One region of the Collimonas fungivorans genome, then DNA from elsewhere that is predicted to be linked to it. Evidence: predicted binding sites of a transcription regulator. Region 1 holds the regulator's gene; each other region holds the start of a gene.
What was found. The regulator sigma-54, encoded in region 1, starts transcription at its own class of promoters, with help from an activator protein. The targets are predictions, from matches to a motif close to TGGCANGNAANCTGCTTT.
Positions count from the first base shown of each region.

Region 2: glnA (type I glutamate--ammonia ligase) is a predicted target of sigma-54. The motif match lies at 1,727-1,744, and genes of this name have one in related genera.
Region 3: CFter6_RS23210 (TorF family putative porin) is a predicted target of sigma-54. The motif match lies at 2,354-2,371, and genes of this name have one in related genera.
Region 4: urtA (urea ABC transporter substrate-binding protein) is a predicted target of sigma-54. The motif match lies at 2,666-2,683, and genes of this name have one in related genera.

Region 1 is NZ_CP013232.1:762,579-766,789, forward strand. It holds gene CFter6_RS03215 (DUF4197 domain-containing protein) at 1-377, shown strand, start outside; gene hpf (ribosome hibernation-promoting factor, HPF/YfiA family) at 499-849, opposite strand; gene CFter6_RS03225 (RNA polymerase factor sigma-54) at 1,005-2,486, opposite strand; gene lptB (LPS export ABC transporter ATP-binding protein) at 2,604-3,377, opposite strand; gene lptA (lipopolysaccharide transport periplasmic protein LptA) at 3,374-3,916, opposite strand; gene lptC (LPS export ABC transporter periplasmic protein LptC) at 3,968-4,211, opposite strand, start outside.
Region 2 is NZ_CP013232.1:4,564,558-4,568,768, forward strand. It holds gene glnA (type I glutamate--ammonia ligase) at 147-1,562, opposite strand; gene CFter6_RS20025 (rhodanese-like domain-containing protein) at 1,978-2,442, shown strand; gene CFter6_RS20030 (GNAT family N-acetyltransferase) at 2,482-2,976, opposite strand; gene CFter6_RS20035 (delta(1)-pyrroline-2-carboxylate reductase family protein) at 2,973-3,911, opposite strand; gene lhpH (trans-3-hydroxy-L-proline dehydratase) at 3,943-4,211, opposite strand, start outside.
Region 3 is NZ_CP013232.1:5,284,711-5,288,921, forward strand. It holds gene CFter6_RS23200 (ammonium transporter) at 1-1,021, opposite strand, end outside; gene CFter6_RS23205 (P-II family nitrogen regulator) at 1,035-1,373, opposite strand; gene CFter6_RS23210 (TorF family putative porin) at 1,520-2,293, opposite strand; gene CFter6_RS23215 (GNAT family N-acetyltransferase) at 2,706-3,215, shown strand; gene CFter6_RS23220 (accessory factor UbiK family protein) at 3,326-3,568, shown strand; gene CFter6_RS23225 (YifB family Mg chelatase-like AAA ATPase) at 3,702-4,211, shown strand, end outside.
Region 4 is NZ_CP013232.1:3,829,011-3,833,221, reverse strand. It holds gene urtB (urea ABC transporter permease subunit UrtB) at 1-1,132, opposite strand, end outside; gene urtA (urea ABC transporter substrate-binding protein) at 1,311-2,564, opposite strand; gene CFter6_RS16435 (calcium:cation antiporter) at 2,912-3,994, opposite strand.

The DNA of each region.
Region 1 (4,211 bases):
TGGCCAAGCCCTTGCTGTTGAATGCGGTCAAATCGATGTCGGTCACCGACGCAAAAAATATCCTGACCGGCGGCGATACCTCGGTGACCGATTTCTTCAAGCAAAAGACTTCGGCGCAGCTGGGCCAGAAATTCCTGCCTATCGTCAAAGGCGTGACCGATCGCAACGGCCTGTCGGCGCAATACAATTCGGTCATGGGACAAGTCGGCAAGACCGGCATGGTGCCGGCCCAGCAGAGTACCGTCGAAGGTTATGTCACGCAGCGCGCGCTGGACGGCCTGTACACCATCATCGGCGATGAAGAGAAAGCCATACGCCAGGACCCGGTCGGCGCCGGCAGCGCGATTATCGGCAAGGTGTTCGGCGCATTGAAGTAAAAGCGCCTGGCAGCGATAAACAATAATATGGTTTGAAACTAAGTTTGACAATAACAAAGGGCGCATTGACTGCGCCCTTGTTCATTTATTGGCGCGAGCCACACAGCTCGCGCAGGCCGGATCAGGTCGCGGCGGGGAGTTCTTCCGGCAGGTGCTTGATGGCATCGTGCTGGTGGTCTTGCATCTTGTCCTTGTACTTGATCACCTGGCGATCGAGCTTGTCGATCAGGGCGTCGATGGCGGCATAAAGATCATGGGCAATGCTTTCGGCATGCAGATCTTTTCCTTTTACGCGCAGATTGATTTCCGCTTTTTGGCGTTTTTCTTTTTCAGTAATCTTGTCGACCGTCAGGATCACGCTGATATCGATGACCTGGTCGAAATGGCGTTTGATACGCTCTAGTTTGCTTTGTACGTATTCGCGAATGGCAGGGGTTAACTCGAGGTGATGCCCACTGATGGTGAAGTTCATACAGCGCTCCTATCAAGAATATTGCTGGCGGTCCGGAGCAGGATACGCAGGATCTTTAAGCGGACGGTTCACTACAAACTGTCCTGGCAAGAACCAATGAAACCCGCTTGGTCAGCACACAGCAAGGGTAAGCTTTACAATCAAACCAGAAAAAACTACAAGGCTTTGCGTAAATTAACTGACGGAATTTTCAGTGCTTCGCGATATTTTGCGACGGTGCGGCGGGCAACCACCATACCTTGTTCCGCAAGCATGTCGGCAATCTTGCTGTCAGAGAAAGGATTTTTTGTATCTTCCGCTCCTATCAATTGCTTAATGAGTGCCCTGATTGCCGTTGAGGAAGCCTCTCCACCTGCCTCAGTAGCAACATGGCTGCCGAAGAAATACTTCAGTTCAAACATCCCGTGGGGAGTGAGCATGTATTTCTGAGTGGTTACACGAGAAATAGTACTCTCGTGTAGTCCCAGTGTATCAGCTATTTCACGCAACACAAGCGGCCGCATGGCGACCGCCCCGTGCGAAAAGAAATTCCTCTGGCGCTCGACGATTGCCTGCGCCACGCGCAGGATGGTGTCGAAACGCTGCCGCATATTCTTGATCAGCCACTTGGCTTCCTGCAACTGCGAAGTGAGGGCGCCGTCGCCCTTGCTTTGCTTGAGAATGTTGGCATACAGGACATTTACCCTGAGCCTTGGCATGACGTCATTGTTCAGCATCACCTGCCAGCCCTGCTTGCTGCGCCTGACGATCACGTCCGGCACCACATAGTCGGAGGTGTTGGCGGCGAACGCTGCGCCCGGATGCGGATTGCACTGCTTGATGACGGCCTGCGCCTCGCGCAGGTCCTCGTCGTCGCAGTCGAGCGCTTTCTTGATTTTGTTGAAATCGCGTTGCGCAAAAAGCATCAGGTGGTCTTGTACGATCGCCAACGCCAGGCGGCGCGTGACAAATGGCACTTTGATAAAACGCCTGATCTGCAAGCCCAGGCATTCCGCGGCATTGCGGGCGCCGACGCCGGCCGGGTCGAAACTCTGCACCATCTTCAGCGCCGTCGACAGTTCTTCGATGGCGATCTCCAGTTCCGGCGGCAGGCGCTCGAGGATCTCCTCCAGCGATTCTTCCAGGTAGCCGTTGTCGTCCAGCGCATCGATGGTCAGTTCGACCAGGGCGCGGTCGCGTATGTCGTTCAGCGTCTCGCGCATCTGCTGCAACAGGTGTTCGCGCAGGGTGCATTCGTGGGCTTCCAGCTGCGGCCGCGCATCTTCGTCATCCGGCGTCTTCGAACTGCGCGCGACGTCGTCGAAACTCCATTCGCTGTCACCGCTTTCCGCGCCGCTTTCGACGGCCGGCGGTGTGTCCAGGCCGGCTTCGCTTTCGCTCGGCGAGCTGCTCACTTCGCTGTCGCCCACCGGCGCGTCCATGGTTGACGTGGTGCCGCTGATGGCGCCGTCCGCCAGCAGGCGCACGGAGTTATCGAGCGGGTCGTCGACCCGTTCCAGCAGCGGATTGTCCGACAGGATCTGTTCCAGCTCCTGGTGCAGTTCGAGCGTAGACAATTGCAGCAGCCGGATGGACTGCTGCAACTGAGGCGTCAGCGCAAGATGCTGCGAGGTGCGTAGCTGGAGTGATTGTTTCATGGCTTCCGTGCAGACAATTCACTTGAATTTTCACTTGCATTTCTTTGTTCGGGGCAGGCTGCCGCAGCAGCGCGGCGAATTGCCTGTCCCCGACCGTTCAGTTGCGTTCCGCTGAAGCTACATGCGGAAATGCTCGCCCAGGTACACGCGCCGCACCGACTCATCGGCGATGATGTCGTCCGGACTGCCGCTGGCCAGCACGCTGCCTTGGTTGATGATATAGGCGCGGTCGCAGATGCCGAGTGTCTCGCGCACGTTGTGGTCGGTGATCAGCACGCCGATGCCGCGTTCCTTGAGGAAGCGGACGATGCGCTGGATTTCGATCACGGCGATCGGATCGATACCGGCAAACGGTTCGTCCAGCAGCACGAAGCGCGGATTGGTGGCTAGCGCGCGGGCGATTTCGACACGCCGGCGCTCGCCGCCGGACAGTGATAGCGCCTGGTTTTCACGCAGCTTCTCGATTTGCAGTTCATGCAGCAGTTTCTGCAGCTGCTCGTCGATTTCGGCCTTGGTGAGCGGCTTGCCGTTGGGCCGCTGCAGTTCCAGGACGGCGCGGATATTGTCTTCCACCGTCAGCTTGCGGAATACCGACGCCTCTTGCGGCAGGTACGACAGGCCAAGCACCGCGCGCCTGTGGATAGGCAAGCGCGAAATGTCGACGCCGTCGAGGTCGATCTCGCCGCCGTCCGACGGCACCAGGCCGACGATCATGTAGAACGATGTAGTCTTGCCGGCGCCATTGGGGCCAAGCAGTCCGACCACTTCGCCGCATCGGACTTCCAGCGAAACATCGTGCACCACCTGGCGCGCGCCGTAGCTTTTCTGCAGACCTTTGACGATCAGGGTGCTGGGAGCGCCGCTCACTGATGTGCTCACTGCGGCGCTCATTGCGGCGCCTTCGGGCGCGGCTGGATGACGGCGCGTATGCGTCCGGCGCCCGGCTGGCTGTTGCCGTTGACGGTATTGTTGACCGAATAGAATTCGGTGCGGCTGTCGTAGGAAATGAACTCGCCGTTGACTTCGTCGGTCGGCTTGTCGCCCTGCAGGCGGCGCATTTGCGCCTTGGAGAACAGCTTGGTGATTTCAGTCTTGCCGTCGTATTCGATGCGTTCCGCATGGCCGTCGATCCACAGGTCAGGACCGCCGTCGCGTTTTTGCTTGAACGTGGCGAGTTTTCCCGGATCCGCGTACAAGGTGGCGAACTGGTAGCCGGATGGGTCGGTGGTCACCACCACGCGGTCGGCTTTCATCAGCAGCGTGCCGCGTGTCAGGACCACGTTGCCGGTGGCGACATTGACCTGTTTGACGTCGTCATAGGTGAGCTGGTCGGAATCGATCAGCGTCGGTTTTTCGGAGTCTGCTTTTTCTGCATGCGCCAGGTTCACGGCGCTTAGCAACAGCAGGGATATGAAAAATAGTCGTTTCATGAAAAATCCTGGATAAAGGATAGAGCGGTATGCATAAAATAATTTGCAGGATCAGCGAGGTTTCGGCGGGAACACGCCATGCACCTTGCTGAACATTTTCAGCACCCGCGTGGAATTATTGAAATCCATGCCGGTGCCGTGCAATGTCGATTGTCCCAGTATCATTTCCACCGGCTTGTCGGATTGCATGACGTCATCGTCGGGCAATAGCAGCAGGTATTCGGATTTCAGGTGGAAATTGTCGGCCTGCGGCGTCTTAGGCCGGTCCGCATTGACGTTGCCGTACAAATGCACC
Region 2 (4,211 bases), 1.8 Mb from region 1:
TCGCTAGTTTATGTCAAGAAACATCCAATGACAAACCATCCCGCACAATATAGTTAGCGATGTGCGGAAGGTTGAAACAAGTATGCCAAAAAAACAAAAGGACAGGGAAATCCCTGTCCTTTATCTTTTCAGACTTGCGAACTAGCTTAGAGCGAATAGTACATGTCGAATTCGATCGGGTGAGTCGTCATGCGATAGCGCTGCACTTCCTGCTTCTTCAAGTCCAGGTAAGCATCGATCATGGTGTCGCTGAATACGCCGCCGCGGGTCAGGAACTCGCGATCCTTGTCCAGCGCTTCCAGTGCTTCTTCCAGCGATGCGCAAACGGTAGGGATCAGTGCGTCTTCTTCCGGCGGCAGATGGTACAGGTCTTTCGACGCTGCTTCGCCCGGATGGATCTTGTTCTGCACGCCGTCCAGGCCGGCCATCAGCAAAGCTGCGAAGCACAGGTACGGATTAGCCAGCGGATCCGGGAAACGGGTTTCGATGCGGCGGCCCTTTGGATTGGCCACGTGCGGAATGCGGATCGAAGCCGAACGGTTACGCGCCGAATAAGCCAGCTTGACCGGTGCTTCGAAACCTGGAACCAGTCGCTTGTACGAGTTGGTGCCTGGGTTGGTGATCGCGTTCAGGGCCTTGGCGTGCTTGATGATGCCGCCGATGTAGAACAGCGCGAATTCGGACAGGCCGGCATAGCCGTCGCCGGCGAACAGGTTCTTGCCGTCTTTCCAGACCGACTGGTGCACGTGCATGCCGGAGCCGTTGTCGCCAACGATTGGCTTAGGCATGAAAGTGGCAGTCTTGCCGTAGGTATGGGCCACATTCCAGACCACATATTTCAGGTTCTGGGTCCAGTCGGCGCGCTCGACCAAGGTCGAGAACTTGGTGCCGATTTCATTCTGGCCGGCGCCGGCCACTTCGTGGTGGTGCACTTCAACCGGGATGCCCAGCGATTCCAGGATCAGGCACATTTCCGAACGCATGTCCTGGAAACTGTCGACCGGAGGCACCGGGAAATAGCCGCCCTTGACGGTTGGACGGTGGCCTGTGTTGCCGCCTTCGAGCTTGGCGCCGGTGCTCCACGATGCTTCTTCCGAACCGATCTTGACGAAGCAGCCCGACATGTCGGCGCCCCAGCGGACGTCGTCGAAAATGAAGAATTCCGGTTCTGGACCGAAATAGGCGGTATCGCCCAGGCCGGAGGATTTCAGGTAAGCTTCAGCGCGCTTGGCGATCGAACGCGGGTCGCGGTCGTAACCCTTGCCGTCGGATGGCTCGATCACATCGCATTGCATGAACAAGGTGGTTTCTTCCATGAACGGATCGATGTTCGCGGTGTTCGGATCCGGCATCAGCAACATGTCGGAAGCTTCAATACCCTTCCAGCCAGCAATAGAAGAACCGTCAAATGCATGACCCGACTCAAATTTATCGATATCGAAATGAGAGACAGGGACAGTTACGTGCTGTTCCTTGCCTTTGGTGTCAGCGAAGCGAAAATCAACGAATTTGACTTCGTTGTCTTTTGCCATTTTCAAGACTTCTGCGGCCGTCATTGCCATGTGAATCTCCTAAATATGAAAGGTACTGCAATTTTTAAATTGTGCGCCCTGCTCAGGATCTGTTGCGCGCAGTTTTCAGCGTCGCAGTAACATCATGATGTACAGGTATTGAGCAAACTATGACCGGACAGCAATTCAGTACGACCAGAACTCAGTGCAGGATGATAGCAGAATCCATGCCACCATCCTTTCATTGCGGCACGCTTATTCGATCCGGTAATTAGCTAGTTTAGAAGGCTGTATTGCGGTTTTTCGGAGTTGATCCGGTTATCGCAAATCACCATTATGGTGCATTAATAAATACAAGCACCGTTTTAGTGCCATCACCTTGGCAAACCAAGGATCGGCACCATAACGGTGCGACCAGTATCGGATCATCATTTGTTTAAAAAATACCATTTTTTGGAGATACACCATGCCCACCACCGACGAACTCCTGACCACCGCCCGCCAACGTGGTCAGAATGACCACCTGCCCTATGCCGGCGCCGTCACCCCAAGCGAGGCGTTTGCCTTGCTGCAGGCGGAAGTCGCCGCGGTCCTGGTGGATGTCCGCACCAATGCCGAACGCGACTGGGTTGGCCGGGTCTCCATCCGCGATCCGCAGCACGCGGCAGTGCAATGGTCGCAATACCCCGGCGGCGTGCAAAATCCCGATTTCCTGGCGCAACTTGCTCAGATCGCTGAAAAAGGAACGCCGCTGCTGTTCCTGTGCCGTTCCGGCGTGCGCTCGCAGCACGCGGCCAAGCTGGCGACCGAAAACGGTTACAGCAACTGTTTCAATATTCTGGAAGGTTTCGAGGGCGACAAGGACAACAATGGGCACCGCAAGAACATCAACGGCTGGTGCAAGGCCGGTTTACCTTGGCTGGGGGCTTGAGCGAAGCGCCCTGCAGGCAGGCGCGCCAAGGCGCCTGATTCATTTTGCCTGGTAGGCCAATATCCGGTTCTCGTATTTCTGGTCTTCGAATTCGTGCCAGGCAGTGCCGATATCCGTGAAACCGTAGGTGCGATAGAAACCCAGCGCCTGCGCATTGCCGGCCCAGGCCGTGAGCCAGAGCCGGTCGCCGGCGCTGCCGCGTGCATGGTCCAGCAGCGCGCGGCCGATGCCGCGGCCATGGAAATGTTCCTGCACGTATAGCGTGTCGACTTCGACTCCGCCATAGTCTTTTTCTGCGCAGGGCGACTCCAGATCGAGCAGGATGTAGCCCAGCAGGGAGTCACCATCCACTTCGACGAACAGCCGGTAAGCGGGATCCTCGATGATCTCGCGAAAATACCCTGGCGTGAAAGTCGACAGCACCTCGCGCGCCAGGTCATCGCTGACGCCTTCGGTAGCGTAGGCATGCAGCCAGACCTGGATCGACAGCGCGGTCAGGCTCATGCTGTCGGCTTGCACTGCGTTGCGGATCATGGCGCCTCTTCCGTGCGCGCCAGCGAGGCGATAGCAACGCGCGCAGCCGCCAGGTCCCAGGCGGCCTGGCCGACGGTTTTATATACCGGCAGGACGGCCTGCCGAACAAAACCGTGGGCCAGCACATCGGGCAGTTCGCGCACTTTGCTCCAGTCGATCTGCGCCTGCAGCAGGTCGCCGGCTTCATGCTTGGCGCCTGCCAGGCAATCGACTACCACGGTGCGGCTGTGCAAAAGCTCGGCCGGAAATTCCACCATATCCGGCTTGAAGGCGCCGACGCCAATCGCCAGCGTAGTCGCGGCGATGCCGACCGGTATCACGGCGGTGCGCGAAGTGGTCAGGGCGATCACGACATCGGTGTGCGGCAAATCGGTGGCTAACGCCGCGGCGGCCATGGCCTTGACGGCAATTTTCGGATGCCGCTGCTGCAAGGCTTCGCAAAATGCCTGCGTTTTTTCCAGGTCGCGCGCGGCGACCCAGAATTCGGTGACGCCGAAATACTCGACCAGGCCATCGGCATGAGCAATGGCCTGCACGCCGGTGCCAATCAACAATGCCGATTTTGGCTTTGACGGCAGCAAAACTTCAATACCGAGCAGGCTTACCGCAGCTGTTCGCCTGGCGGTAACGGTGGGGCCATGCAGCAGCGCCAGCCGGCGGCCGCTGGCGGCGTCGAACACCACCACTTCACCCTGGATCGCCGGTAACTGATACTGGGCGTTGTTGGCGTGCACGGTGATCAGCTTGGTCATGCCGATGTCGGCGGCGACAGCCGGCATGCATAACAGCACGCTGGCCTTGTCGATTTCCACCACCATGCGTTCAGGCGCATTGATCTCGCCTTCGCGCAGCTGCTGCGCGACCTTGACCAGCGCCGGCACCAGTTCGGCATAAGGCAAGGCGGCGGCGGTGCTTTCAGCGTCGAGGATTTGCATATATCGAGCCATCCAAAATTAATCAGCGCAATCAGCGCAAGAAGAAACCTTGCGGGAACGGATCGCTGTCTTCCAGCACCCACTGGTTGAAACCCATGATGTGCGCATCGCCGGTGACTTCAGTAAGCGCTGCATCGAACTCGCCGACCTTGGTAGTGCCGGTCACGCGCACCCGGAAACAGCTGCCAACGATGCTTTCATTCACCAGCACCTGGTTCAGCGCCAGTTTCTGGCGCAGGAACAGCTGCGCGGCGCGGCCCGACGTGCCGGTGCCGGTCGGCGATCGGTCCACTTCGCGGT
Region 3 (4,211 bases), 1.1 Mb from region 1:
CGGCAGTCGCCAGCAAGGTATTGATGAAAGCCAGTGCAGCGCTGCCGTTGGCTTCCAGCGCGGAGCCAGCGTTGAAACCGAACCAGCCGAACCACAGCAGCGAGGCGCCGACCATGGTCAGGGTCAGGCTGTGCGGCTTGAACGCTTCCTTGCCGAAACCGACGCGCTTGCCTATCACGTACGAACCGACCAGGCCGGCGATAGCGGCATTGATATGCACCACGGTGCCGCCGGCGAAATCAAGCGCGCCCTTCTGGAACAGCCAGCCGCCGGTTGCGGTCAGTTTTTCTGCAGCGGCAGCGTCGGTGAAACCATCCGGACCAGGCCAGAACCAGACCATATGCGCCATCGGCAGATAGGCGAAGGTGAACCAGAGGACAGTGAACACCAGGATCGCCGAGAACTTGGCACGCTCGGCAAAAGCACCGATGATCAGGGCACAGGTAATTGCGGCAAACGCACCCTGGAACACCACGTAGGCAAACTCAGGCACCACAACGCCTTTGCTGAACGTGGCGGCAACGGAATCCGGCGTCATGCCATGCAAGAACAGGCGGCTGAAACCGCCGAAGAACGCATTGCCTTCGGTGAACGCGATGCTGTAGCCGTAGAGTATCCACAGCACGATGATCAGCGAGAACACAGTGAAACACTGCATCAGCACCGACAGCATGTTCTTGCTGCGCACCAGGCCGCCGTAGAACAGGCCCAGGCCCGGCAATGTCATCAGGATCACGAATGCTGTACATACCAGCAACCAGGCGGTATCGCCCTTGTTCGGTACTGGCGCGGCAGCGGCGGCAGGAGCGCTGGCAGCCGGTGCAGCTGCGGCAGGCGCTGAAGCAGCCGGCGCCGCGGTAACTGCTGCAGGCGCAGCAGCTGGAGCGTCTGCGCTAGCTGCTGCTACGCTTGCGCTAGCACTTGCTGATGGCTCGTCGGCAGCCGATGCCGGCAACATGGAAGTAGCCGCGATCAGCGTGCAAGCCGCCAAAATCGTAGCGAACGTACTTTTGATGTTCATATTTTTTATCCCCTTAGATTGCATCTTTGCCGGTTTCACCGGTACGAATACGAATAACTTCCTGCAGATCAAATACAAAAATCTTGCCGTCGCCGATCTTGCCGGTGCGGGCCGCGTTTTCAATCGCTTCTACCGCCTGCTCCAGGATGCTGTCGTCCACCGCTGCTTCGATTTTTGTCTTCGGCAAAAAATCGACCACGTACTCGGCGCCGCGGTATAGCTCAGTATGCCCTTTCTGGCGGCCGAAACCCTTGACCTCGGTCACGGTAATGCCTTGTACGCCAATCGCCGAAAGCGCTTCACGCACCTCGTCGAGCTTGAATGGTTTGATGATTGCTGTAATCAGTTTCATGTCGGCCTCGTGTTTTATCGTATTTAGGGATTCAGCTCGCTTAGGTTTTGCGTAATCCGGCTTTGCTTTATGCTCACGTCCTAGTCAGTTGGGGACAGAGTAATTCGTCGCCATGCGGCGCCTCTTAAACTCTGTCCCGCAATACGTCAGAAAGTCTTCGCTACCGAAAACACCACCCCGTCGCGGCCCAGGTTCTTGCCGCTCGGGCTGACATAGGCGTTGTCCTTGGCGTTGGTGCCGACATAAGCCAGCCCCAAAGTCACGCCCGCCAGCTGCTCGAAAGTCTTGGTGGCGCCGATTTTCCAGTCGGTGTAGCTGTAGAAGCTGGCGTGCTCCACTGTCTGGTGGCCCACATGCAGCCCCAGCGTGACGCCCGCGCCGACATCGATATTGGCGCCGGCATCGTAATAAGCGCTGCCTTTGCTGTCGACGGTGCCGAACAGGTTAGTCAGCGCATGCGAGTACTTGAAATAAGCCGGACCGTAGCCGAGTTGTCCGTACAGTTCGAAGGTATTGGCGTTGCGGCCGATCTGGCTATAGTTGTTGGTCGGGTAGTAGTAATACAGGCCGCCCACGTCATACGTGAAACCGCCCGGCAGCTCGCCGCGCTTGCCGGCGTAGATATCCCATTCAATCGAACCCTTGCCGCCGGTGCCGGTGTTGGCGGTGTCGACCGCATCCTTGATCCACTTGATGTTGGACAGCCAGGTCCCCGCATACAGCCCGGTCGGGTTATTGGTGTAGTCCGCGCCACCCTGTATCGCCGGGTCCAAACGCGTTTGCGAGATGCCGCGGAAGCGATAGTCGTTGACCGCGCCAATGTTATAACTGATCTCGTTATCCGGCTTGGCGTCTTCGGCATGAGCGAGACCTGCGGAGAAACTTGCTGCTATTGCTGCGGCTAAAATCAGCTTTTTCATGGATGTCCCTGTTGGTATGTTGAATGAAAAACCGCTAAATCAGTACTCCTCGGACTTTCCATAGCAGAACCCATGCCAACCGCGCCGACTGCCGTTTTTCGATGGCTAGCGCCCCTTGTGGGGCGTTTTATCCACTGCTTTTGCTGATTGTTAATCAAGGGATGTGCTTGCACAAAAATATCGGCAGCGAAATGCACCATCATGGGGCTCCAGTTTAAAGAAGCCTCATTTTGGTGCGCCAACATGGAATAGAAAACTACATGACAGCCTGTAGTCGGCTACAAATCAGGATCGGGATTGTTGCAAGGACAATAAGCGCATGCCGGATAGCCGCTTTGCCTACTTCGCAGTGGACCTATGAATATAGCCAATCTTGGACCTTTCGTAACACCAGCTTGTGGCGCTACGATAGATGCTGCTTTGCGTCCATCGCCACGCCGTTCCACAGGAGGTTATCTTGGCATCTGCACCACGCTCGTCAATTCAGATCAAGCCGCTCAGCGAGCAGGATTTCCCCGCCTGGCAGCTGCAATGGCAGGGTTACCAGGATTTTTATGAAGTCGATATCCCGCAAGCTACGCGCCTGGTGACCTGGCAGCGCCTGCTCGATCCCAAGGAACCTGCGTTCGGCGCGCTGGCGATGGCAGATGGCAAAGCGGTCGGCCTGGTCCACTGGATTTTCCACCGCTCCTGCTGGACGGTGGAAGATTCCTGCTACCTGCAAGACCTGTACGTCGCGCCGCAACAGCGCGGCGCCGGCGTCGGCCGCTTGCTGATCGAACATGTTTATGCGCAAGCCAAGGCCGCCGGCGGCACTCGCGTGCACTGGCTGACGCACGAAACCAACAGCACCGCCATGCAGCTGTACGACCGCATCGCGCAACGTTCCGGTTTCGTACAGTATCGAAAGCAAATCACTTGATGAGAGAAGCAAGGCAGTAATGACTTAAACCGCCCTTCCGGATCAGAATTCCGATGTCGGGTCTGCCTGTATCGGTTATCATTTTTCTTATTTACCTCGAAGGGCCGATCATGAACAAACCCAACTTTTTTGACGACATCCAAGCCAAGATCAACCAGGCCATCGAAAACTCTCCTGCCAAGGATATCGAGAAAAACGTCAAGGCCATGCTGGGCCAGGGTTTCTCCAAGCTGGACCTGGTCACACGTGAAGAATTCGACGTGCAAGCCCAGGTACTGGCAAGCACCCGCGCCAAACTCGAAGCGCTTGAAGCTCGCGTTACCGAGCTTGAGGCGCAACTGAAACGCCCATGACAGGGAGCTCGAAAAACCGTCGCGAGCGGCGCAAGGTCAGCAGGAGAAGCGCAGCCGTACGAAAGTACGGTGAGCATCGCAGTGCTGAGATTGCGTCGCGCAGCAGGTTTTCCGAGGCTCCCTAACCGCGCCAGTGACGCTGGCGGTGCTAAAAAGCCGGGCGCTGGCAGGCATGCAAGCGCCCGCAGTCACGGTTGAAGTCCACCTGGCCAACGGCTTGCCGTCTTTCACCATCGTCGGCCTGCCCGAAACCGAGGTCAAGGAATCCAAGGACCGGGTCCGCGCGGCACTGCAAAACGCCCGTTTCGAATTTCCCTCACGCCGCATCACCGTCAACCTGGCGCCAGCCGATTTGCCGAAAGAATCGGGCCGCTTCGATTTGCCGATCGCGCTCGGCATCCTGGCGGCATCCGGGCAGATGCCGTCGGATGAACTCGATCAATACGAATTTGCCGGAGAACTGTCGCTGTCGGGCGAGTTGAGGCCGATACGCGGCGCACTGGCAATGACTTTCGCCATGACCGCCGATTGCGGTGAACGCCATGCTTTCATCCTGCCGCGCGGCAATGCCGACGAAGCGGCGCTGGTTGGCGATGCCCGCATTTTTCCCGCGGATTCCCTGTTGCAGGTATGCGCCCATTTT
Region 4 (4,211 bases), 2.5 Mb from region 1:
GCGAACCGAGCACGGTGACGCCGCCCGACATCCAGCTGGGATTGGCGACCTCGACGTTCTGCGCGCCGAAGACGGAACGCACCAGCTGCATCAGCATCAGGCTGATGCCCCAGGTGCAAAGCAGGGTTTCCAGCGGCCGGCCATACAGCCAGCGCAGCACCAGCCGCTCCAGCACGATGCCGACCGCGGCGGTGACGATGAAGGCGGCCGGCAGCGCGACCAGCAGGTAACCGTCCAGCGCGCCCGGGAAATACTGGCGGAACAGCAGCTGGCAGACATAGGTAGTGTAGGCGCCTATCATCAGCAGTTCTCCGTGCGCCATGTTGATGATGCCCATCAGGCCGAAAGTGATGGCCAGTCCGAGCGCTGCCAGCAGCAGCACGCTGCCGAGCGAGATGCCGTAAAACACCTTGCCGATGAAGTCGACCGTCGCCAGGTGGCGGTCCAGTACGCCCAGGGTGCGCACCGCTTCGATGCGCACTGCCGGATCAGGCTCGATGTAGCTGCCATCGGGATTCTTGTCGAGCAGGTTTTGCAGCGCCGGACGCAGGTTGGCGTTGGTGCTGCCGGCCAGGGTCTGCACAGCGGCCTTGCGGGTAGCTGGGTCGGCCGAATGCAGGTTGGCCGTAGCGATCACCTGTTGCAGGACGGCCTGGATTTCGGGATCGCTTTCCTGGTGCAGGGCTTTGCTGACCAAGGGAATTTGCGCCGGGTCGGCGGTTTTTATCAGTTCTGTGGCGGCGGCAATGCGCTGGTTGCGGTTGGCCGAAAACAGCTTCAGGCCGGACAGAGCGCCTTCGACTACGCCGCGCAGACGGTTGTTGACGCTGATGCCCTCTGCATCGTCGGGAGTGGGCAAGGTCTGGTCGGTGGCAGGATTGAACGCGTGAGTGTCGTCGACGATCAGCACCGTGCCGTCGGGTTGAGCGTACAGGGCGTCGGTATTCAGGGCATTCAGAATCTTCAGCGCGTCGTCGTTGGCCAGCGCCGCGATCTGGTTGACGGCAACAATGCGCGCGTCAGGATCGTCGCCGGCCAGCGGCTTGAGCAGCGCCGGATCGATCTTGGCATGCGCCAGCGTGATCTGCAGGCACAAACTTGCAATGAGAAGAATTTTTCTTGAAATTTTCATTAGTCTGTTTAGCGCCACCTGAAAGCAGTTAAATGGGGTCAGAGTTTTTTTTCGCGCCTTTTGCGAAAATTACTCTGACCCCATTTAACGGGCCACGGAGTAATTACGTTTCCATACGGTTTGGTTTGCCGCTAGCTGACACGCATACGTTCCCTTATGAAATTCAAAGCAGCCAGCGTTACAGCTTCTGCTTGCCTTCATTGCCCGGAATGTAGGGACTCCAAGGCTGCGCACGGATCGTGGTCTTGGTCTTGTTGACGACGTTGAACTGGCCGTCAGCCTTGATTTCGCCGATCATTACGGGTTTGTGCAGGTGATGGTTGGTAGCGTCCATTTCCAGTTCATAGCCGGACGGCGCTTTGAATTTCTGGCCGGACATGGCGGCGATGACTTTGTCGGTGTCTGTCGACTTGGCTTTTTCCACCGCCTGTTTCCACATGTAGATGCCGACGTAGGTCGCTTCCATCGGATCGTTGGTGACTACGGTGCTGGCATTCGGCAATTTCTTGGCGACGGCGTAGGCTTTCCATTTCTTGATGAAGGCAGTGTTGACCGGATTCTTCACCGACTCGAAATAATTCCATGCAGCCAGGTGGCCCACCAGCGGCTTGGCGTCGACGCCGCGCAGTTCTTCTTCGCCCACCGAGAACGCTACCACCGGCACATCGGTTGCCTTCAGGCCGGCGTTGCCCAGTTCCTTGTAGAACGGCACGTTGGAATCGCCGTTGATGGTCGAGATCACAGCGGTTTTACCGCCGGCGGAGAACTTCTTGATGTTGGCGACGATGGTCTGGTAATCGGAGTGGCCGAACGGTGTGTAGACTTCGTCGATGTCCGCATCTTTCACGCCCTTGCTGTGCAGGAAGGAACGCAGGATCTTGTTGGTGGTGCGCGGGTACACATAGTCGGTGCCCAGCAGCACGAAGCGCTTGGCGCCGCCGCCTTCCTTCGACATCAGGTATTCGGTGGCCGGGATCGCTTGCTGGTTAGGCGCTGCGCCGGTGTAGAACACATTCTTTTCCAGTTCTTCGCCTTCATACTGCACCGGATAGAACAGCAGGCTGTTGAGCTCCTTGAATACCGGCAGCACCGATTTGCGCGAGACCGAGGTCCAGCAGCCGAACACCACCGACACCTTGTCCTGCGAAATCAGCTGGCGCGCCTTTTCTGCGAACAGCGGCCAGTTGGAGGCCGGATCGACCACCACCGGTTCCAGTTTCTTGCCCATCACGCCGCCGTTGGCATTGATCTCTTCGATCGCCATCAGGGCTACATCCTTGAGCGAAGTTTCGGAGATAGCCATGGTGCCCGATAATGAATGCAGGATGCCTACCTTGATGGTGTCCGCGGCAAAGGCAGACGGCAGCCATGCGCTGGCGGCCAAGGCGAAAGCGCCGAGTGCGGTAGCTTTCAGAACGGTGCGACGTGACATGAATTTCTCCTCCGGTAGTGAGTTATAAAAAACAGAAAAAACACGAGTAAAGAAAGCACGCGGCAAGCCTGGAACGGGGATGCGTTGATTACACAATGGGATTAGCAGAATGCATGCCAGTGAGGAGGGGAGGCGCCGTGCACCGGATTCAGGGAGAACTACTTGAATTTGGAGCAATATTGGCGCAAGCGAGACAGGCGGCGCCCATATTTGGTGAGATGAGATTTTGGTGCAGGATAAGCGCACCAGTGTGGTGCCGCTCCATGCGGTGACGCAATGGCCAGCGCGGAAATGATGTCGATTGGTGCAGGAAATCCGGAGCTGGCTGGCCAGCCCCGGTCTTTAATTCAAGGAACGATGGTGGTAAACAGGTAGACCGCAAAAATCACCAGGTGCACCGTGCCTTGCATGACCGTGGTGCGGCCGGTGCCGAGCGACAGCGTGGCGACGATGAACGACAGCAGCAACAGCACGGTCGATTTGACGTCCAGGCCGAGCGACAAGGTCCAGCCGGTGGTGAGCGAGACGATGGCCACCGCCGGAATGGTCAGGCCGATGCTGGCCAGCGCCGAACCCAGCGCCAGGTTGAGGCTGGTCTGCAGGCGGTTGGCGCGCGCGGCCCGCACCGCGGCCAGTCCTTCCGGCAGCAGCACCACCGCGGCAATGATGATGCCGACCAGTGTCTTGGGCGCGCCGACGCTTGCCACCGCGGTTTCCAGGGCCGGCGCCAGCGACTTTGCCAGCAGCACTACCGCTCCCAGGCAAACCAGCAGCAGGCCGCCGCTGATCGCCGCTACCTTGATCGTCGGCGGCGCTGCGTGGACATCTTCGTCGTTGACTGCTTCCGTCGGCAAAAAGTAGTCGCGGTGGCGCACGGTCTGCACCAGCACGAAGGTGCCGTACAGTATCAGCGAGATGATGGCGATGAACGCCAGCTGGCTGGCGCTGTAGTACGGACCGACTGCCGTCGAGGTGTAGTTGGGCAGCACCAGCGTCAGCACCGCGATCGCCGCCAGCGTCGCCAGCGAAGCGCTGACGCCCAGCTGGCCGAAGCTCTGTTCCTTGTGGCGGCTGGCGCCGACCAGCAGGCAGATGCCGACGATGCCGTTGAGGATGATCATGATGGCTGCAAACACGGTATCGCGCGCCAGCCCCGTGGTTTCTTCGCCGCCGGCCAGCATCAGCGAGACGATCAGCGCTACTTCGATCAGGGTTACCGCCAGCGCCAGCACCAGCGTGCCGTACGGTTCGCCGACCCGGTGCGCAACCACCTCGGCGTGATATACCGCCGCCAGCACGCTGCCGAGCAAGCCCGCCACCAGCAATATCGTATAAAAGCCGCCAAGATTAAAGCTTGAGCCGCCAAGCAAGAGCCAGCCGACGACCGGAGCCGCGATGGACCATATGGGGAGTGCAGGGGAAATTTTCATATGGCGATTGGACACGCATCAAGCATTTTTTGCAAGTATTGCGTGGAAAGCCCGTTTGACCGAGTGCAGCGCCGGTTATATAATTTCCTGGTCGAAAAAGGCCGGAGCGGTAATTGGTAAGCCCGCTCCCTTCCTGTTTCCAGGAAGCCCTGCTCTCGTGCCTGCATGAGAACCCGCGGCGAACCCGGCGCTTGTGCGCCCAACGGGTTCGTTCGGG